Regions from separate parts of the Streptomyces sp. DSM 40868 genome, predicted to be linked through region 4. Evidence: riboswitches for the same ligand, from Rfam matches in the RefSeq annotation. Region 4 holds a riboswitch; each other region holds the start of a gene.
The links. Region 4 has a riboswitch for cobalamin ahead of HB370_RS10470 (cobalamin biosynthesis protein). Riboswitches for the same ligand answer to the same signal wherever they lie in the genome.
Positions count from the first base shown of each region.

Region 1: another riboswitch for cobalamin. It lies ahead of HB370_RS26590 (ribonucleoside-diphosphate reductase subunit alpha); the one in region 4 lies ahead of HB370_RS10470 (cobalamin biosynthesis protein).
Region 2: another riboswitch for cobalamin. It lies ahead of HB370_RS21050 (HoxN/HupN/NixA family nickel/cobalt transporter); the one in region 4 lies ahead of HB370_RS10470 (cobalamin biosynthesis protein).
Region 3: another riboswitch for cobalamin. It lies ahead of HB370_RS03995 (iron ABC transporter permease); the one in region 4 lies ahead of HB370_RS10470 (cobalamin biosynthesis protein).

Region 1 is NZ_CP050504.1:5,816,251-5,820,978, reverse strand. Features, by position in the region: gene HB370_RS26600 (sodium:solute symporter family protein) at 1-765, shown strand, start outside; gene HB370_RS26595 (GNAT family N-acetyltransferase) at 919-1,425, shown strand; cobalamin riboswitch at 1,443-1,603, shown strand; gene HB370_RS26590 (ribonucleoside-diphosphate reductase subunit alpha) at 1,725-4,094, shown strand; gene HB370_RS26585 (ribonucleotide-diphosphate reductase subunit beta) at 4,094-4,728, shown strand, end outside.
Region 2 is NZ_CP050504.1:4,613,419-4,618,146, forward strand. Features, by position in the region: gene HB370_RS21030 (DUF6445 family protein) at 1-404, opposite strand, end outside; gene HB370_RS21035 (DUF4142 domain-containing protein) at 656-1,396, shown strand; gene HB370_RS21040 (glycoside hydrolase family 13 protein) at 1,413-3,071, opposite strand; gene HB370_RS21045 (metalloregulator ArsR/SmtB family transcription factor) at 3,151-3,501, opposite strand; cobalamin riboswitch at 3,580-3,764, shown strand; gene HB370_RS21050 (HoxN/HupN/NixA family nickel/cobalt transporter) at 3,793-4,728, shown strand, end outside.
Region 3 is NZ_CP050504.1:883,587-888,314, reverse strand. Features, by position in the region: gene HB370_RS04005 (hypothetical protein) at 1-7, opposite strand, end outside; gene HB370_RS04000 (FG-GAP-like repeat-containing protein) at 196-1,707, opposite strand; cobalamin riboswitch at 2,572-2,707, shown strand; gene HB370_RS03995 (iron ABC transporter permease) at 2,848-3,870, shown strand; gene HB370_RS03990 (ABC transporter ATP-binding protein) at 3,873-4,640, shown strand; gene HB370_RS03985 (ABC transporter substrate-binding protein) at 4,650-4,728, shown strand, end outside.
Region 4 is NZ_CP050504.1:2,322,716-2,327,443, reverse strand. Features, by position in the region: gene cobN (cobaltochelatase subunit CobN) at 1-466, opposite strand, end outside; gene HB370_RS10475 (cobyric acid synthase) at 463-1,971, opposite strand; gene HB370_RS10470 (cobalamin biosynthesis protein) at 1,968-2,912, opposite strand; cobalamin riboswitch at 3,010-3,153, opposite strand; gene HB370_RS10465 (hypothetical protein) at 3,313-3,534, opposite strand; gene HB370_RS10460 (inorganic phosphate transporter) at 3,568-4,728, opposite strand, start outside.

The sequences.
Region 1 (4,728 bases), 3.5 Mb from region 4:
CGCCGCAACACCACGATCCTGCCGCTGTACTCGCTGATGCTGGGTCTGCTGGCGCTGCTGGGCTTCATGGCGATCGCGGCCGGGGTGAAGGTGTCCAACGGCCAGCTGGCCATCCCGCAGCTGTTCGAGGACATGTTCCCGGACTGGTTCACGGGTGTGGCGTTCGCGGCGATCGGCATCGGCGCCCTGGTCCCGGCGGCGATCATGTCCATCGCGGCGGCCAACCTCTTCACCCGCAACATCTACAAGGACTTCATCAAGCCGGACGCGACGCCCGCGCAGGAGACCAAGGTCTCCAAGCTGGTCTCCCTGCTGGTGAAGGTCGGCGCCCTGGTCTTCGTCCTCACCATGGACAAGACCGTCGCCATCAACTTCCAGCTGCTGGGCGGCATCTGGATCATGCAGACCTTCCCGTCCCTGGTCGGCGGCCTGTTCACCCGCTGGTTCCACCGCTGGGCGCTGCTGGCCGGCTGGGCGGTCGGCATGATCTACGGCACGGCCGCCGCGTACGGGGTGGCCTCGCCGACGCAGAAGCACTTCGGCGGCTCCTCGAAGGAGATCCCCGGCATCGGCGAGATCGGTTACATCGGCCTGACGGCGTTCGTGCTGAACGTGCTGGTCACCGTGGTCCTGACGGTCGTCCTGAAGGCCGTGAAGGCCCCCGAGGGCATCGACGAGACCAAGCCGGACGACTACACGGCGGACTCCGGCGACCCCGATGTCCAGGTGGAGCTTCCGCCGGCCACCGCGGGCAGCGCGCACTGACCCACGCGACATCCGCAGCGGGCCGCCGACAGCAGACGCGTCGGCGGCCCGCTGCCGTTGCCGGTCCGGGCGGGTGACGAGCGGTCCGCCGCGGCGGGGCGCCCCGCGGAAAACCCACGGCGCCTTGCCGTAGCCGTCCCGCACACTCGGCCCATGGACATCATCATCCGGCCCGCCGCCCCGTCCGAGTACGCCGCCCTCGGCGAGATCACCGCCCAGGCCTACCTCGGGGACGGCCTCCTGGACTTCGGCGAGAGCGACGAGTACCTGGGCGAGTTGAGGGACGTCGCGAAACGCGCGGCCGCCGCCGAGGTCCTCGTCGCGGTCGCGGACGACCGGCCGCTCGGCGGCGTCACCTTCGTCCCGTCCGGCGGCCCCATGGCGGACATCGCCCGTCCCGGCGAGGCGGAGATCCGCATGCTCGCGGTGGACCCCGCGGCCCGCGGCCGGGGCGTCGGCGAGGCGCTCGTCCGGGCCTGCGTCGAGCGCGCGAGGGCCACGGATGGCTGCACGGCCGTCGTCCTGTCCACCCAGCGCACCATGCACACCGCCCACCGCATCTACGAACGCCTGGGCTTCGTCCGCACACCCGAACGGGACTGGAATCCCGTGCCGGAGCTGGACGACATCACGCTGCTCACCTACGAGTTGACGCTCTGACACCACCCCGACACAACATCTGGGGGTGACACGGCAGCCCGACACAAGATGTATGCTCATGCTCGCTGTCGTCGCAGGGGAATCCGGTGCGAATCCGGAACTGTCCCGCAACGGTGTACTTGTGCGTATCCGCGTACGAGCGTCAGTCCGAGGACCTGCCGACAGTGCACCCGGCCAGCCGGCCGGTGTGCCCGACGTCCGGGCCTCGTGGAGTGGGCCGGTGGACGCGAGAGCCCCCGCGCGCTCGTGCTGCCCCCTGCCCTCCGCCAGGCCCCGTGCCGAGCGAGGGAGACCCCCACGTGACCATCGCGCCAGCCGACCCGGCTCCGGTCAGCGGATCCGAGACCGACGGTCCCGGTGCCGCGCTGCTGCGGACCCTGTCCGAGCTGACGGCCGATCTGCCCGACGCCGACCCCGGACGGGTCGCCGCCGCCGCGCTGCGCGGCCGGTCCGCGCGGGCCGACGAGGCGGAGCTGCGCGAGCTGGCCACGGAGGCCGCCGCCGGCCTGATCGCCGAGGACCCCGCCTACTCCAAGCTGGCCGCCCGGCTGCTGACCCTCGCGATCCGGGACGAGGCCGCCTCCCAGGGCGTGACCTCCTTCACCGGGTCGATCGAGGTCGGTCACCGCGAGGGCCTGGTCGCCGACCGCACCGCCGAGTTCGTGCGCACCCACGCCGAGCGGCTGGACGCGCTGGTGGACTCGGCCGTGGCCGACGGCGCCGACGACCGCTTCGGTTACTTCGGCCTGCGCACCCTGCACAGCCGCTACCTGCTGCGTCACCCGATCACCCGCAAGGTCATCGAGACGCCCCAGCACTTCATGCTGCGCGTGGCGAGCGGTCTGGCCGAGGACGACACGGTCCGCTCCGTGGACGAGGTCGCCTCGCTCTACGGCCTGATGAGCCGACTGGACTACCTGCCCTCCTCCCCCACCCTGTTCAACTCCGGCACCCGCCACCCCCAGATGTCGTCCTGCTACCTGCTGGACTCCCCGCTGGACGAGCTGGACTCGATCTACGGCCGCTACCACCAGGTCGCCCGGCTGTCGAAGCACGCCGGCGGCATCGGGCTGTCGTACTCCCGCATCCGCTCGCGAGGCTCGCTGATCCGGGGGACGAACGGGCACTCAAACGGGATCGTGCCGTTCCTGAAGACCCTGGACGCCTCGGTCGCCGCCGTGAACCAGGGCGGCCGTCGCAAGGGCGCCGCCGCCGTCTACCTGGAGACCTGGCACTCCGACATCGAGGAATTCCTCGAACTCCGGGACAACACCGGCGAGGACGCCCGCCGCACCCACAACCTCAACCTCGCGCACTGGATCCCCGACGAGTTCATGCGCCGCGTCAACGCCGACGCCCAGTGGTCCCTGTTCTCCCCCGCCGACGTCCCCGAACTCGTCGACCTGTGGGGCGAGGACTTCGACGCCGCCTACCGCGAGGCCGAAGCCGCCGGCCTCGCCAAGAAGACCCTCCCCGCCCGCGAGCTGTACGGCCGGATGATGCGCACCCTGGCCCAGACCGGCAACGGCTGGATGACCTTCAAGGACGCCGCCAACCGCACCGCCAACCAGACCGCCGAGCCCGGCAACGTCATCCACTCCTCCAACCTCTGCACCGAGATCCTGGAGGTCACCAACGACGGCGAGACGGCCGTCTGCAACCTCGGCTCGGTCAACCTCGGCGCCTTCGTCCGCGACGGCGACATCGACTGGGACCGCCTGGACGCCACCGTCCGCACCGCCGTCACCTTCCTCGACCGCGTCGTCGACATCAACTTCTACCCCACCGAACAGGCGGGGCGTTCCAACGCCAAGTGGCGGCCGGTCGGGCTGGGCGCGATGGGGCTGCAGGACGTGTTCTTCAAGCTGCGGCTGCCGTTCGACTCGGCCGAGGCCAAGGCGCTGTCCACGCGGATCGCCGAGCGGATCATGCTCGCCGCGTACGAGACGTCCGCCGACCTCGCCGAGCGCAACGGCCCCCTGCCCGCCTGGGAGAAGACCCGTACGGCCCAGGGTGTGCTGCACCCCGACCACTACGGTGTCGAGTTCACCTGGCCCGAGCGCTGGGCGGCGCTGCGTGAGCGCATCGCGCAGACGGGCATGCGCAACTCGCTGCTGCTGGCGATCGCGCCGACGGCCACCATCGCGTCGATCGCGGGGGTGTACGAGTGCATCGAGCCGCAGGTGTCGAACCTGTTCAAGCGCGAGACCCTGTCCGGCGAGTTCCTCCAGGTCAACTCCTACCTGGTGCAGGACCTGAAGGACCTCGGGGTCTGGGACGCCCGCACCCGCGAGGCGCTGCGCGAGGCCAACGGCTCGGTGCAGGACTTCCAGTGGATCCCCGAGGACATCCGCGCCCTGTACCGCACGGCCTGGGAGATCCCCCAGCGCGGCCTGATCGACATGGCCGCCGCCCGCACCCCCTTCCTCGACCAGGCGCAGTCGCTGAACCTGTTCCTGGAGACGCCGACCATCGGCAAGCTCTCCTCCATGTACGCCTACGCCTGGAAGTCCGGGCTGAAGACGACGTACTACCTGCGTTCGCGCCCCGCGACGCGGATCGCCCGCGCCGCCCAGGCGCAGCCCGTCCTCCCCGCGCAGGCCGCCGCGGACCCCGAAGCGGTCGCCTGTTCCCTGGAAAACCCCGAGTCCTGCGAGGCCTGCCAGTAATGTCCCGTAACACCAACCTGCTCGACCCCGGCTTCGAACTCACCCTGCGCCCGATGCGCTACCCCGACTTCTACGAGCGCTACCGGGACGCCATCAAGAACACCTGGACCGTCGAAGAGGTCGACCTCCACTCCGACGTCGCCGACCTGGCCAAACTCACCCCCGAGGAACAGCACCTCATCGGCCGGCTCGTCGCCTTCTTCGCCACCGGCGACTCCATCGTCGCCAACAACCTCGTACTGACCCTCTACAAGCACATCAACTCCCCCGAAGCACGCCTGTACCTGTCCCGTCAGCTCTTCGAGGAGGCCGTACACGTCCAGTTCTACCTGACGCTGCTGGACACCTACCTCCCCGACCCCGACGACAGGGCCGCCGCCTTCGCCGCCGTGGAGAACATCCCCTCCATCCGCGAGAAGGCACAGTTCTGCTTCACGTGGATGGACTCGGTCGAAAAACTCGACCGGCTGGAGACCAAGGCCGACCGCCGCCGCTTCCTGCTCAACCTCATCTGCTTCGCCGCCTGCATCGAAGGACTCTTCTTCTACGGCGCCTTCGCCTACGTCTACTGGTTCCGCAGCCGCGGCCTGCTGCACGGCCTGGCCACCGGCACCAACTGGGTCTTCCGCGACGA
Region 2 (4,728 bases), 2.3 Mb from region 4:
AGGTACAGCACGGCCGCGTACCGGCACAGCGCGCGGGAGTCGGTGTGCGGGCGGGGCTCGCTCTCGCCCTCGCCGACCACCTGGACACAGTTGTGATCGAGGGTGCCGCCGCCCGGCGCCCGCTGCACCCACAGCTCCTTCGCCCCGGTCGCCCGCTTCACCAACCGCTCCACGCGGGCCAGTTCACCGGGCTCCAGGCCGGGCGTGGCGCGCAGCCCCGGCCAGGTCTCGGAGGTGTACGGGTGGCCCCGGACCCAGCCCTCCTTGGCCAGGCACCGCTGCCGTACGGCGTCGACGTCGGGCAGGACGTCGTCCAGTACCCAGTAGTCGCGGCCCTTGACGGGCTTGCGGTAGGGCAGGACGGGCAGCGCGGCGGGGGTGCGGGGGGAGGGCGGTGCGGGCATGCGGTGAATCTAGGCGCGCCCCTGGTCTGGCTTCGCCCGGGCGCGGGTCAACCTTCTCCCGTGCGGTGGTCAACCACCGGCCAACACCACCCGGCCGATTCTTTACCCGCCCGCGCTGATACGGACCGGCCCGGTGTCCGTACCCCTTGGGTGTCCGGACCCGCGCACCGCCGTGGGTCCGGTCCGACGACGGAGGATCCCCGGCAGGAGGCACGGTGCGCTTTTCGCGGAACGCGACGGGAACGCTGTTCGTGGGCGGTGCGATGGCCCTGACCCTCGCCGCGCTCGCCTACCCGGGCATGCTCGGCCTGAGCAAGGTCTCCGGGGCGCAGGACCGTGTCATCGCCAGTACCCAGTGGGGGCCGCTGACCGAGCAGGACCGGGACTTCGTGGTGAAGGTGCGGGCGGCCGGGCTGTGGGAGTACCCCGTCGGGCAGATCGGGCTGCGCAAGGGCGGCTCCGAGGCGGTGATCACGGCGAGCCGGCACCTGGTCGACGGGCACGCCGCGCTCGACACCACCTGCCGGAAGATCGCCCCCATGCTGGACATCACGCTGCCCGACGAGGCGAGCCCCCAGCAGCGGGGCTTCGTACGGCAGCTGAACGGGGAGAGCGGCAGGCAGTTCGACACGGACTTCGCCAACATCCTGCGGATGACGCACGGCTCCATCTTCAACACGGTGGCGAAGATCCGGTCCACCACGAAGAACTCGCTGGTGCGGGCCCTGGCCGACCAGGCCAACGACACCGTCCTGGACCACATATCCGTCATGGAGAAGACGGGCCTGGTGGACTTCGACCGGACCCTGTACCAGCAGACCACCCCGCCCAAGCTGCCCGACTCCGACCTGACCCCGCCGCCCCCGGCCGCCGGCCGGCCGCAGGTGGTCCTCACCCCGCCGCCGTCGGCCACCTCCACACCGGTGGACATCGACGGCATCGCGGGCGGCGGCACCGGGGCGGGGCCGAGCCCGGCCCCGCCGGCCGGTTAGCCACGGCCGGGAGGGCTCAGGCCAGCCACACGGTGGTGTCCGGCGGCAGCACCCCGCCGCCGGGCAGCTCGGCGCTGCTCAGCAGGACCTCGCCGGGAGGCAGCGGCACCGGCTCGGCGCCCAGGTTGGTGACGCTGCGCCAGACCTCGCTGCGGGTGAAGTCCAGCACGCCGGCCGGCGCGCCCGGGGTCCAGGTCAGCGTCTCGCCCTCCAGCAGCTTGCGGCGCAGCCGCAGGGCCGTGCGGTACAGCTCCAGCGTGGAGCCCTCCACACCGGTCTGCGCCTGGACCGCGTAGCCGGCGAAGGACGCGGGCTGCGGCAGCCAGCCGGCCCCGGGCCCGAAGCCGTACGACGGCCCGGTCGTCGTCCACGGCAGCGGCACCCGGCAGCCGTCGCGGCCCTTGCGGGTGTGGCCGGTCTGCTCCCAGATCGGGTCCTGGAGCACCTCCGTGGGCAGGTCCGCGACCTCGGGCAGGCCGAGTTCCTCGCCCTGGTACAGATACGCCGAGCCGGGCAGCGCCAGCATCAGCAGGGTCGCCGCGCGGGCCCGGCGCAGCCCGGCCGCCGGGTCGACGGCGGGCGCCGAGCCGTGGGCGAGCAGCCAGGCCTCCGGGTCGGTGCCGGGCGGCAGCACCAGCCGGGAGGCGTGCCGTACGACGTCGTGGTTGGACAGCACCCAGGTCGCGGAGGCACCGGCCGAGCGGGCCGTGGCCAGCTCGCCGGCGATGATCTCGCGCAGCTCCTCCGCGTCCCAGCCGGCCTGGAGGTACTCGAAGTTGAATGCCTGGCCGAGTTCGTCGGGGCGCGCGTACAGGGCCCGGCGGCCGCCCGGGACCCAGGCCTCGGCGACGGCCATGCGGGGCGGGCGGTAGGCGTCGAAGATCTTGCGCCAGTCGCGGTAGATCTCGTGCACCTCGTCCCGGTCCCAGTACGGGTGGCTGCCCGGCGGCAGGTGCCGCAGGGCCGTCTCGCCGGTCGCGCCGAGGGCGCCGAGGTCCCGCAGCGGCTCGGTGAGGTCCTTGGCCAGGCCGTGGGCGACGTCCACGCGGAAGCCGTCCACACCCCGGTCGGACCAGAACCGCAAGGTCGTGCGGAAGTCGGCGCGGACCTCCTCGTTGTCCCAGTTCAGGTCGGGCTGCTCGGGGGCGAACAGGTGCAGGTACCACTCCCCGTCGGCCACCCGGTGCCAGGCGCTGCCGCCGAACACCGACTGCCAGTCGGTGGGCGGCAGTTCCCCGTGCGGGCCGCGCCCCGGCCGGAAGACGTACCGCTCGCGGGCGGCCGATCCGGGCCCGGCGCGCAGCGCCTCCTGGAACCAGCGGTGCAGATGGGAGGTGTGGTTGGGGACGATGTCCACGACGACCTTCAGGCCCAGCCGGTGCGCCTCGCCCACCAGGGCGTCGAAGTCGTCCAGGGTGCCCAGGCGTTCGTCGACACCGCGCGGGTCGATGACGTCGTAGCCGCCGTCGGCGAGTTCGGAGGGGTAGAAGGGGCTCAGCCACAGGGCGTCGACACCGAGCGCGGCGAGGTGCGACAGCCGCTGGGTCAGGCCCCTGAGGTCACCGAGGCCGTCACCGTCGGCGTCGGCGAAACTGCGTGGATAGACCTGGTAGATGACGGCCTGGCGCCACCAGTCGGGGTTCTTGGACGAGAGGTCCGGCGGGCGGTCTGCCATACGGGCTCCCCTGGGACGGACGAGAGTACGGAATCTGTATCTGTCCACATTGCCCGAAAGGGAACCTTTTCCGGGGCGCTCAGGCGGCGCAGTGCTCCAACAGGCCCCTCACGTCCTCGTCCACCACCCGATAGCGCACCACGCGCCCCTCTTTCTCCCCCGCCACGACCCCTGCCGCGCGCAGCAGCCGCAGGGCCTGGGAGACGGCCGGGTCGTTCATGCCCGTGGCGATCGCCAGGTCCGAGACGGCCAGCGGCCCGGTCCGGTGCAGGGCGAGCAGCAGCGCGAGCCGGTTGGCGTCGGCCAGCAGCGAGAATCGGTCGGACCAGGTGCGCAGACGCCCCGCGTCGCCGATCGCGGCGATCGCCTCGCACACCCGGTGACCGTCGATGGTGCGACGATCGGCACGGTCGGCAGGAACGAGATGCATGCCCCCATCCTGGCAGGCGGCGATGTGATCTTGAATACCTGCCCGACTGCGCAGCTATGCAGGAAACCGCGTGCCCCTCTACGGTGGGCGGGCCGTGGTGTTCGGGAAGCCGGTGTGAGACCGGAGCGGCCCTCGCCACTGTGATCGGGGAGTTCCCGTTCCGTCCGGCATCCGCCGGGCCACTGGCCGAAAGGCCGGGAAGGCAGGAACGGCGGACGTGTGACCCGTAAGCCAGGAGACCGGCCACGGCAGCTCACGAAGTGATCCACGAGGTGCTGGAGCGTGAACCCGATGGCTGATGCCGCTACTTTCCGCTGGCGACGCGAGGACACCGTCAAGACGGCGGGGCTGCTGGTGGTGATCCTCGCCCTGCATGTCGTCGCCTTCGGGATCCTCTGTCTGCTGGTCGCCCCGAGGCACTACCAGGTCGGCTCCCAGGTGTTCGGCGTGGGACTGGGGATCACCGCCTACACCCTCGGCATGCGCCACGCCTTCGACGCCGACCACATCGCGGCGATCGACAACACCACCCGCAAGCTGATGGCCGACGGCAAGCGGCCGGTGTCGGTGGGGTTCTGGTTCGCGCTCGGGCACTCCAGCGTGGTCGTGCTGCTGGCCCTGCTGATCGCGGGCGGCACCTCGCTGGCCGGGAAGGTGATGAACGAGGGCTCCACCACCCACCAGGTGCTCGGGGTGCTCGGCACGACGATCTCCGGGTCCTTCCTCTACCTCATCGCCGCCCTGAACCTGGTCGCCCTGGCGGGCATCCTGAAGGTCTTCCGGGCGATGCGCGCGGGCGGCTACGACGAGACGGAGCTGGAACGGCACCTGGACTCCCGGGGTTTCATGAACCGGCTGCTGGGGCGGCTGACGAAGTCCGTGTCCCGGCCGGGGCAGATGTACCCGCTGGGTTTCCTGTTCGGCCTCGGCTTCGACACGGCCACCGAGGTCACCCTGATGGTGATGGCCGGCTCGGGCGCGGCGGCCGGCCTGCCCTGGTACGCGATCCTGTGCCTGCCGCTGCTGTTCGCCGCCGGGATGAGCCTGTTCGACACCCTCGACGGCACGTTCATGAACTTCGCCTACCAGTGGGCGTTCGCCAACCCCGTCCGCAAGGTCTTCTACAACCTCGCCATCACCGGTCTGTCCATCGCCGTGGCCTTCTTCATCGGCACCATCGAGCTGGTCGGTGTGCTGCACGAGAAGTTCGACCTCAGCGACCCGGTG
Region 3 (4,728 bases), 1.4 Mb from region 4:
GACCCATGCCGATCCCCGTCCCCGAACTTCCCCGATTCCCACCGTGCACAGTAGACGCGTCGCGTGGCATCCCGCAGCACGGTCCGGTTTGTCGGGGCGGGCCGTACCCACGCGGTGACGCCCCGCGCGGTTTCCGGCGGGAGCCGGGCGCGGGGCGCTCCGTGACGCGGTGTCACGGCGGTGGGGCGGTCTCCGTCAGGCGCCCGGCGGGCTGACGTAGCCCGAGATCAGGACGTTGCGGGAGCCGGCCCGGTGGGTGGCCGGGTTGATGCGGGTCTCGACGACCCTGTCGTTGTAGTTGCCGTTGACCGTGGTGATGGTGCCGTCGCCGTGCACCGCGACCACCACCGAGACATGGCCACCGGTGCCGGAGCCCGGGGCTCCGTAGACGGCCCAGTCGCCGACGGCCGGGCTGCCGGTCTGGCCGGCCGGCCGGGCCTTGAACAGCCCGCGCTGCTGCCCCCAGGTGCCGAGTGCCGTGGCCACGTACAAGCCGCGCGGAACGCCGACGATGCCGGCACGTTCCCAGGTCCAGGTGGCGAACATGGCACACCAGTCGAGGCCGCAGGGGCCGTAGGCGCACTTGCCGTTGGTCGCGCCGATCTGGCTGCGCGCGATGTCGGCGATGTGCTGGCGCAGGGCGCTGGTGCCGCCGAGGAGGAAGGTGGCGACGTCGGCGCGGTGGTCGCCGTTGAAGTCGCCCACCCGGGGCACCTCGGTGCCGACCGCGAAGCTGTCGTGCCACTTCTGGCCGGTGCCGAGGAACTTCGCGCCGTCGGAGGTCGCGACGAAGACGTCCGCGGCGCCGCCGCGGGTGAAGGTGACGACGTCGTCCTTGCCGTCGCCGTTGAAGTCGCCGACGGTGGGGATCTCGTTGCCGACGGCGAAACCGTCGTGCCATTTCCAGGCGTCCTGGACGAACTTGGTGCCGTCGGACAGCGAGACGTAGACGTCGGCCGCGTCGCCGCGGGTGAAGGTGACGATGTCGTCCTTGCCGTCACCGTCGAAGTCACCGGTGTCGACGACCTCGCCGCCGACGCCGAAGTGGTTGTGCCAGACGGATGACGTGCCGAAGCCCTGGCCGTTGGACAGCGCCACCCACACGTCGGCGGTGTCACCGCGGGTGAAGGTCGCGATGTCGTCCTTGCCGTCGCCGTTGAAGTCACCGACGGCCGGGACCTCGTCGCCGATGCTGAAGTGTTCGTGCCATTTCCAGGCGTCCTGGACGAACTTGGTGCCGTCGGACAGCGAGACGTAGACGTCGCCCGCGTCGCCGCGGGTGAAGGTGACGATGTCGTCCTTGCCGTCGCCGTTGAAGTCGCCGGTGAGGGGCGTCTCGTTGCCGACAGCGAAGTGTTCGTGCCATCTCCAGCCGTCCTGGACGAACCTGCCGCCGTCGGACAGCGAGACGTAGACGTCGGCCGCGTCGCCGCGGGTGAAGGTCACGGCGTCGTCCTTGCCGTCGCCGTCGAAGTCGCCGGTGAGGGGCGTCTCGTTGCCGATGCCGAAGTGATCGTGCCACTTCCAGCCGTTCTGGACGAACCTGCCGCCGTCGGACAACGAGACGAACACGTCACCGGCCGGCCCGTCATCGGCGTGGGCCGACGGTGCCGTCGCCGTCAGAACGGACAGGAACGCCAGGCAGCTCACGGCGGCCGCCGACAGACGGCGCGACAGCCCTGTTCCGCCACTGGTGCGGATGCGCATGCGGATCTTCCCTCCGGGGTACCGTTCACGGTTCTTCCGATGCCGACTTCAGCGGTCCGGCCGTTGTTCGGCAGCCCCTTCACGGGGGTGAACAAAGCTCCCGGGCAGGCAGCCGGTGCCGCGTGGCTGCTCGGTGCGCCTGCTCAAAGCCTGATCCGGCCGGGTGGAGGGAGCGGTGGGCGGGGCAGAGGGCGTCGGTGGACTGGCTGCCTGAGCGAGGAAGAGCAGACGCAGGAGCTCCTCGGACGGCTCACCACTCTCGATCCCGAGGCCGGCGAGAGCCTCAAGGTCGTCCCGTACTTTGACACACCGGTCACCGCGGGCGCCGGGCTCGACGCCTTGCCGCGCGGCGCGGCCGCGCTGTCCGGAGTCGTCGCGGGGGCGGACCGGCGCGGGCGGATCAGCCGTCGCGCCCCCGACGGCCGGACGCACCCGACCGAGCCGCTCGCACGATCGCCGCAGCGGGCGTGCTCGGTCGGATCCGTGTGGCTGGAGCGTGTCGGCACCCCCACGCCAACGACGGGATGATCGTCGAACGTCTGGCGTTGTCGCTCGACCTCATCGAAGCGCGACGCAGCCCTGTCAGCGCCCTCGAAATCGTCGTCGATCCGGCCCTCGGCCGGCAGCAGGAGGCCCGCCGTGCCGGCGGCCCGCCCGGCCACGACCACCGTGCGCGTCCACGCCGACGGAGACCTCGGACCGCACCGACGCAGCGCCCAGGGCCGGTCCTGCACCACCGCCGACGACTACCTCGGCCACCTCACCAAGCGCTGCCCCGATCGGCGTCAGCTGTCCTGCCCCCTGCCCCCTGCCCCTCCTGCTCCGGTTGCCCGGGCGGTGCTCCGCGAAAGAGGCGGCGGAGGCTGTTTGTTAGGCTTGCCTCGCCTTCCGTGGGGGAAGTCCGGTGAGAGTCCGGCGCTGACCCGCAACGGTGTGCACGGCACCGCGATCCAGGGGTGCCGTGCGAGCCCGATCGCCTGCGGGGGCGTGTCGACCCGTTGACTGCTCGCCGTGGACTGCGAGAGAGGATCGCCCGGCCGGGTACGGCCGCGCGGGCTGCTCCTGCTCGACGTTCAGCAGGCGGCCCGTGTGAAGGACGGCCCACCCGTGCGCCGAAGGACGGCCCCCAGCCGCATCCCTGTGCTGCCGCTCAGTCTGTCCCTGCTGCTGTTGCTCCTGGTGTCGCTCGTCGGCGGTGTGGCGCTGGGCGCCGCCGGGGTCGGCTGGGCGGAGGTGCCGAGCTTCCTGTGGGCCGGGCTCACCGGCGGCACCGTACGCGCGAGCGACGCGGCCGCCTACACGATCGTCTGGGAGATCCGGCTGCCACGGGTGCTGATCGGCGCCACGGTCGGAGCGGGTCTCGCGGCCGTAGGTGTCGCCGTGCAGGCTCTGGTGCGCAACGCGCTGGCCGACCCGTTCGTCCTCGGCATCTCCTCGGGCGCGGCGGTGGGCGCCAACGCCGTGATCCTCCTCGGTGCGTTCGCCGGGCTCGGGGTCTGGGCGCTGTCTGCGTCGGCCTTCGTGTCGGCACTCGCGGCCATGGCGCTCGTGTACGCCGTGGCCCGCTCCCCGCAGGGCCTGACACCGCTGCGGCTGATCCTGACCGGCACGGCACTGGCGTACGGTTTCCAGGCTGTCACCACCGTCATGGTGTTCGGCGCGGCCCGGGGCGAGGCGGCCAGGTCGGCGATGATGTGGCTGCTCGGCAGCCTGGGCGGCGCCACCTGGGCCCAGGTGCCGCTCGCCGCCGTCACCGTGGCGGCCGGATGGGCCTGGTTGCGCCGACGGGCCGAGGCGCTCAACGCGCTCGCCATGGGAGATGAGACCGCGGCCGCCCTGGGCGTGGGACCGGTCCGGCTGCGCCGGGAGTTGTTCGTCGTCACCGCGGCCGTGACCGGGACGGTGGTGGCGGTCAGCGGTGCCATCGGATTCGTCGGGCTGATGGTGCCGCACGTCGCACGGATGCTGGTCGGCGCCGACCACCGGCGCGTGCTGGCCGTCGCCCCGCTCGCCGGGGCCGTACTGCTGGTGTGGGCCGACGTGCTGTCCCGGCTGGTTCTCGCCCCGGCCGAGCTGCCGGTCGGAGTGATCACCGCGGTGGTCGGCGTGCCCGCGTTCCTGCTGCTGATGCGGCGGGGCGGCTACGCGTTCGGGGGGCGCTGAGCATGCGACTCGACATCGACGACGTCACGATCGAGACCGCCGGAACCCGCCTGGTCGAGCATGTCGACCTCACCGTGGGCAGCGGGGCGTTCGTCGGACTCGTCGGCCCCAACGGCAGCGGCAAGACGACCCTGTTGCGCTCCCTCTACCGGGCCCTGCGGCCGTCCGGGGGAGTGGTACGGCTGGACGGCGGCGACCTGCACGCCATGGACCCCCGTGCCGCCGCCCGGGTACTGGCCGCACTGCCGCAGGAATCCTCGGCCGAGTTCGACTTCACCGTCACCGAGGTGGTCGCCATGGGACGGCTGCCGCACCAGGGCCGCACGGCCGCCTCGGACCGGGAGATCTGCACTCGGGCGATGGAACGCACCGGCGTCGCCCACCTCGCCGACCGCGGGTTCCTCGGCCTGTCGGGCGGCGAGAAGCAACGCGTCCTCCTCGCCCGCGCCCTCGCCCAGCAGCCCCGCGTCCTGGTTCTCGACGAACCCACCAACCACCTCGACATCGCCCACCAGTTGGACGTCCTGTCCCTGGTCCGCGGCAGCGGCCCGACCGTACTGGCCGCCCTCCACGACCTCAACCTGGCGGCAGCCCACTGCGATGTCCTGTACGTCCTCGACGGTGGCCGGATCGTCGCCTCCGGGCCACCCCATGGCATCCTCGAACCCCCGCTGCTGGCGAAGGTGTTCGGCGTCCGTGCCCACACCGTGCGGCATCCCGCGACGGGCGCCCGCCAGTTGCTGTTCGACCTGCTTCCGCCCACCACCTGAAGGACGCCCATGCGCAAGCAGCTCCTCGCCGCCACCCTCTGTCTCGCCGCGACCGCAACCGGATGCGGCGCCACGGTGGAGTCCTCCC
Region 4 (4,728 bases):
CGCCCACGGTCGGGCGGCCGTCCTGGATGTCGTAGCCGCCGTGCACACCGAACTCGGGCATGCGGCGCGGCTCCTCGAAGCCCTCGCCGGTCAGCAGCACGGTGTCGGACAGGAACCGGGACAGCTCCAGCAGGTTGGCGGGGCCGCCCTCGACCAGGTACTTCAGCGCCTCCGCGACCACACCGGCGGGCACCGAGGACTCGGCCATGAGTTCGGCGTCGGGTACGGTCTCGCCGCCCAGCAGCACGGTCGGGATGCCGGACGCCTTCAGCGCGGCCAGCCCGTCCTCCCAGGCCCGCTTGCCGCCCAGCAGCCGTACGACGGCGAGGTCCGCGCCCTCGATCAGGGCCGGCAGTTCCCCGGCGACGTCGATCCGGGTGGGGTTGCCGATGCGGTAGCCGGCGCCGGAGGCCCGGGCCGCCAGCAGATCCGTGTCGGCGGTCGACAACAACAACACTGTGCTCATGCGGGCGCTCCCGGTGGAATGAAAGGCAGTCCTTGCGGCGCGCCGGACTCGATGAGCCGCCACAGCGCGTCCGTGTCCGCGTGCTGTTCGATGAGGTCGCCGAGCCGGTCGAGCTGCTCCTCGCGCAGCGCGGCGAAGGAGGTGTCCGGCGCGGGGACGAAGCGGCGGCCCGCGGCGGCGGCCACCTCGCGCAGGAAGGCGCGCCGGAAGCCGTCCGACTCCAGGGAGCCGTGCCAGTGGGTGCCCCAGGTCTGGCCGACGCGGCAGCCGTCCAGGAAGGGTTCGCCGCCCTCGACCGTGGCGACGCCGTGGTGGATCTCGTAGCCGTCGACGTGCTCGCCGAGGGCCTGGCCGCTGGGCCGGGTGAGGGTCTTCTCGCGGGCGAAGCGCACCCGCACGGGCAGGATGCCGAGCCCGTCGACGTGTCCCTTGCGGCTTTCGACGTCGTCCTCGATGTGCTCGCCGAGGATCTGGAAGCCGCCGCAGATGCCGAGGACGGGCCGGTGTTCGGCGGCCCGGCGTACGAGGGCGTCCGCCAGTCCGCGTTCCCTCAGCCACTGGAGCGCCCGTACGGTGCCGCGGGTGCCCGGGATCACCACGAGGTCGGCGTCGGCCAGTTCCTCCGGCCGGTCCACGAACCGTACGACGACGCCCGGTTCGGCGGCGAGCGCGTCCACGTCGGTGAAGTTGGACATCAGCGGGATCGCGCACACGGCGACCCGGAGGACGTCCTCGCCGACCGGGGGAGTGACCGTGGACTCCCGTACGGTGCCGCGCAGGGAGACGCGCAGTCCGTCCTCCTCGTCGATGCCGAGCCCGTGCCGGAACGGCAGGACGCCGTAGGTCCGCCGCCCGGTGAGGCCGTGCAGCATGTCCAGGCCGGGTTCGAGCAGGCCGACGTCGCCGCGGAACTTGTTCACCAGGAACCCGGCGACCAGCTCCTGGTCCTCGGGCGAGAGCAGGGCGACCGTGCCGAAGAAGGACGCGAAGACGCCCCCGCGGTCGATGTCGCCCACCACCAGCACCGGCAGCCGCGCGCCCCGCGCGATGCCCATGTTGACGATGTCGGTCCGCCGCAGGTTGATCTCGGCCGGGCTGCCCGCCCCTTCGCAGATCACCGCGTCATACGTGCCCCGCAGCTCGGCCAGGCAGTCCAGTACCGTGCCCAGCAGCCGCTGCTGGCGCCCGCCGTGGTAGCCGCGCGCGCTCAGCTCGCCCACCGGCTTGCCGAGCAGCACGACCTGGCTGCTCTGCTCGCCGCCGGGCTTGAGCAGCACCGGGTTCATCAGCGCGGTCGGCTCGATCCGGCAGGCCTGGGCCTGCATGGCCTGGGCGCGGCCGATCTCCGCGCCCTCCCGGGTCACGAAGGAGTTCAGGGACATGTTCTGCGCCTTGAACGGCGCCACCTTGACGCCCTGGCGGACCAGCCACCGGCAGATCCCGGCCGTCACGACGCTCTTGCCGGCGTCCGAGGTGGTGCCGGCCACGAGGAGGCCACCGTTCACTTCCCACGTCCTTTCAGGAGTGCGCGCGCGGCGAGCGTGGTGCCGAGGGCGAGCAGGCCGACGCGGCGGGAGAGCCGTACCGCCCGGTCGATGTCGGTGACCCGGACCGGGCGTCCGGTGCCGCCGTTGAGCACGGGCCGGTGTTCGACCCGGCCGCCGTAGGAGAGGGTTCCGCCCAGCCGGACGCCGAGGGCGCCCGCGAAGGCGGCCTCCACGGGACCGGCGTTGGGGCTCGGGTGCTTGCGGGCGTCGGCCTTCCAGGCGCGCAGGGCGCCGCGCGGGTCGGGTCCGGCGACGGTGGCGAGTACGGCGGTGAGCCGGGCGCCCGGCCAGCCGGCGACGTCGTCGAGGCGGGCGGAGGCCCAGCCGTAGCGGCGGTGGCGGGGTGACTTGTGACCCACCATGGCGTCCAGGGTGTTGACGGCCCGGAACCCGAGCAGCCCCGGCACCCCGGCCACGGCTCCCCACACCAGGGCGCCCACCACGGCGTCGGAGGTGTTCTCGGCGACCGACTCGACCACGGCCCGGGCCATTCCGTCGGCGTCCAGCGCCTGCGGGTCGCGGCCGCACAGGTGGGGCAGCCGGGCGCGGGCGGCCTCGACGTCCCCCGCGGCCAGGGCGCGCCCGATCGCGTCGGCCTCGCGGGCGAGCGAGGTGCCGCCGACGACGGCCCAGGTGGCGGCGGCGGTCAGCGCGACGGAGGCGGTACGGGAGGGGCGTACGGCGCGTGCGGCCAGCGCCCCGAGCACGACGGCGCCACCGGCGCATACGGCGGTGTGCACGGCGCCCCAGCCGCGGTGGTCGTGCCACAGCGCGCCTTCCACGGCCGTGGCCGCGCGGCCGAACGCGGCGACCGGGTGCCCGCGGCGGGGATCGCCGAGGAGCAGATCACCGAGGACGCCGGCGGCGGCGCCGTACGCGTATGTGCGGTCGGCACCCATCGGCTCAGCCGGCCGTGGGCACAGGGGCGTTCCCGGTACGGGTCCTTCGGCAGCCGAGCATGGCGATTCATGTCCTCACTCAGGGTGTCCACGCCCTGGTTCGACGGATTCCGGCGGCGAGAGTTCCTGGCTCCCGGGGGGTTCTTCCCCGGTGACAGTGGCGGGACCGCGCCGGATTCGCACTGGCTTCCTCTGCTGCCGCCGTACATGGCCTGGGCAGTCCACCACGTGCCCGGAAGGGCCGTCAACTTGCCTTTGACCTGGGATGCCCGACTGTGCTGAGGCCCACATCGCCGGGGCGCCGGACGGGTCTTCGGGGCCGCCGCGAGCATGCGTCCGCCCCGCCGGGTCCGGCGGGTGGGCCGGTCGGCGGGGCGGAGGCGGGGATCGGGGTCTGCGGTCAGGCCACGATCAGGTAGATGCCGTAGGCCACGGCCGCCGCGCAGGCGGCGAAGCAGACGTAGGCGCCGGTGACGGCGAGCGCGGCGGAGCCGCCCTGGGCCGCGGCCCGCTCGCGGCGGGACAGGCCGTTGATGCCGAGGGTGAACAGGGCCACCAGGCACACCGTGAACACGACGCTGACGCCCAGAACGGAGCCGAGGGCCGCCCAGTCGATCTTCATGGGATTGCTTCCTTCAGTAACCGTGCGGGCGGGTCAGACCGTGGCGGCCGGCGGGGCGGCGGGGGCCGGTTCGGCGGCCGGGGCGGGGATCGTGGCCGTCAGATCGCCGGCCGTCAGATCGGCGGTCGTCAGATCGGCGGTGGCCAGGTCCGCGGAGATCGGCTTCCCGGCGGCCGGGACCGTCAGGCTGTCGGCGATCGGGCCGGCGGGCGGCGGGGTGACCGCGGCGATGGCGGCGGTGACGACACCGGCCGGCTCGCCGGTCTCCTCGACCACGTTGGTGTGGTCCACGACCTCGCGGCGGGAGATCTTCCAGATCGCGGCGCTCGCGGCGACCAGGAAGACGGCGACGGCGGCGGTGCCCCAGTCACCGAGGTCGGTGACGGACTCGGCACCCGCGCCGACCAGCGCGGCGGCCGGCAGGGTGAGCACCCAGGCGACGGCCATGCGGGTCGCGGTGGACCAGCGGACCACGCCGCCCTTGCGGCCGAGGCCCGCGCCCATCACCGAGCCGGAGACGACGTGGGTGGTGGAGAGGGAGAAGCCGAGGTGGGAGGAGGCCAGGATGGCGGTCGCGGCGCCGGTCTGGGCGGCGAAGCCCTGGCGCGGCTCCAGGTCGGTCAGGCCCTTGCCCATGGTGCGGATGATGCGCCAGCCGCCGATGTAGGTGCCGAGCGCGATGGCCAGGCCGGCCGAGAGGATCACCCAGGTGGGAGGGTTGGCGCCGGGGGCGAGGGAGCCGCCCGCGATCAGCGCGAGGGTGATGATGCCCATCGTCTTCTGGGCGTCGTTGGTGCCGTGCGCGAGCGAGACCAGGCCGGCGGAGGCGATCTGGCCGGCGCGGTAGCCCTTGCGGGTGGCCTCGTCGTCGCCGGTGCCGCCGATGCCGTAGGAGAGCCGGGTGGCCAGGAACGAGGCGAGGCCCGCCACGACCGGCGCGGCGACGGCGGGGAGCAGCACCTTGGTGACCAGGACGCCGCCGTGGACGGCGTCGAAGCCGGCGGAGGCGACGGTGGCGCCGACCAGGCCGCCCATCAGGGCGTGCGAGGAACTGGAGGGCAGGCCCACCAGCCAGGTCAGCAGGTTCCAGAGGATCGCGCCGACCAGGGCGGCGAAGATGACCTCGGGACGGATGCCGGTCTCGTCGACGAGACCCTTGGAGATCGTGTTCGCGACCTCCACGGAGAGGAAGGC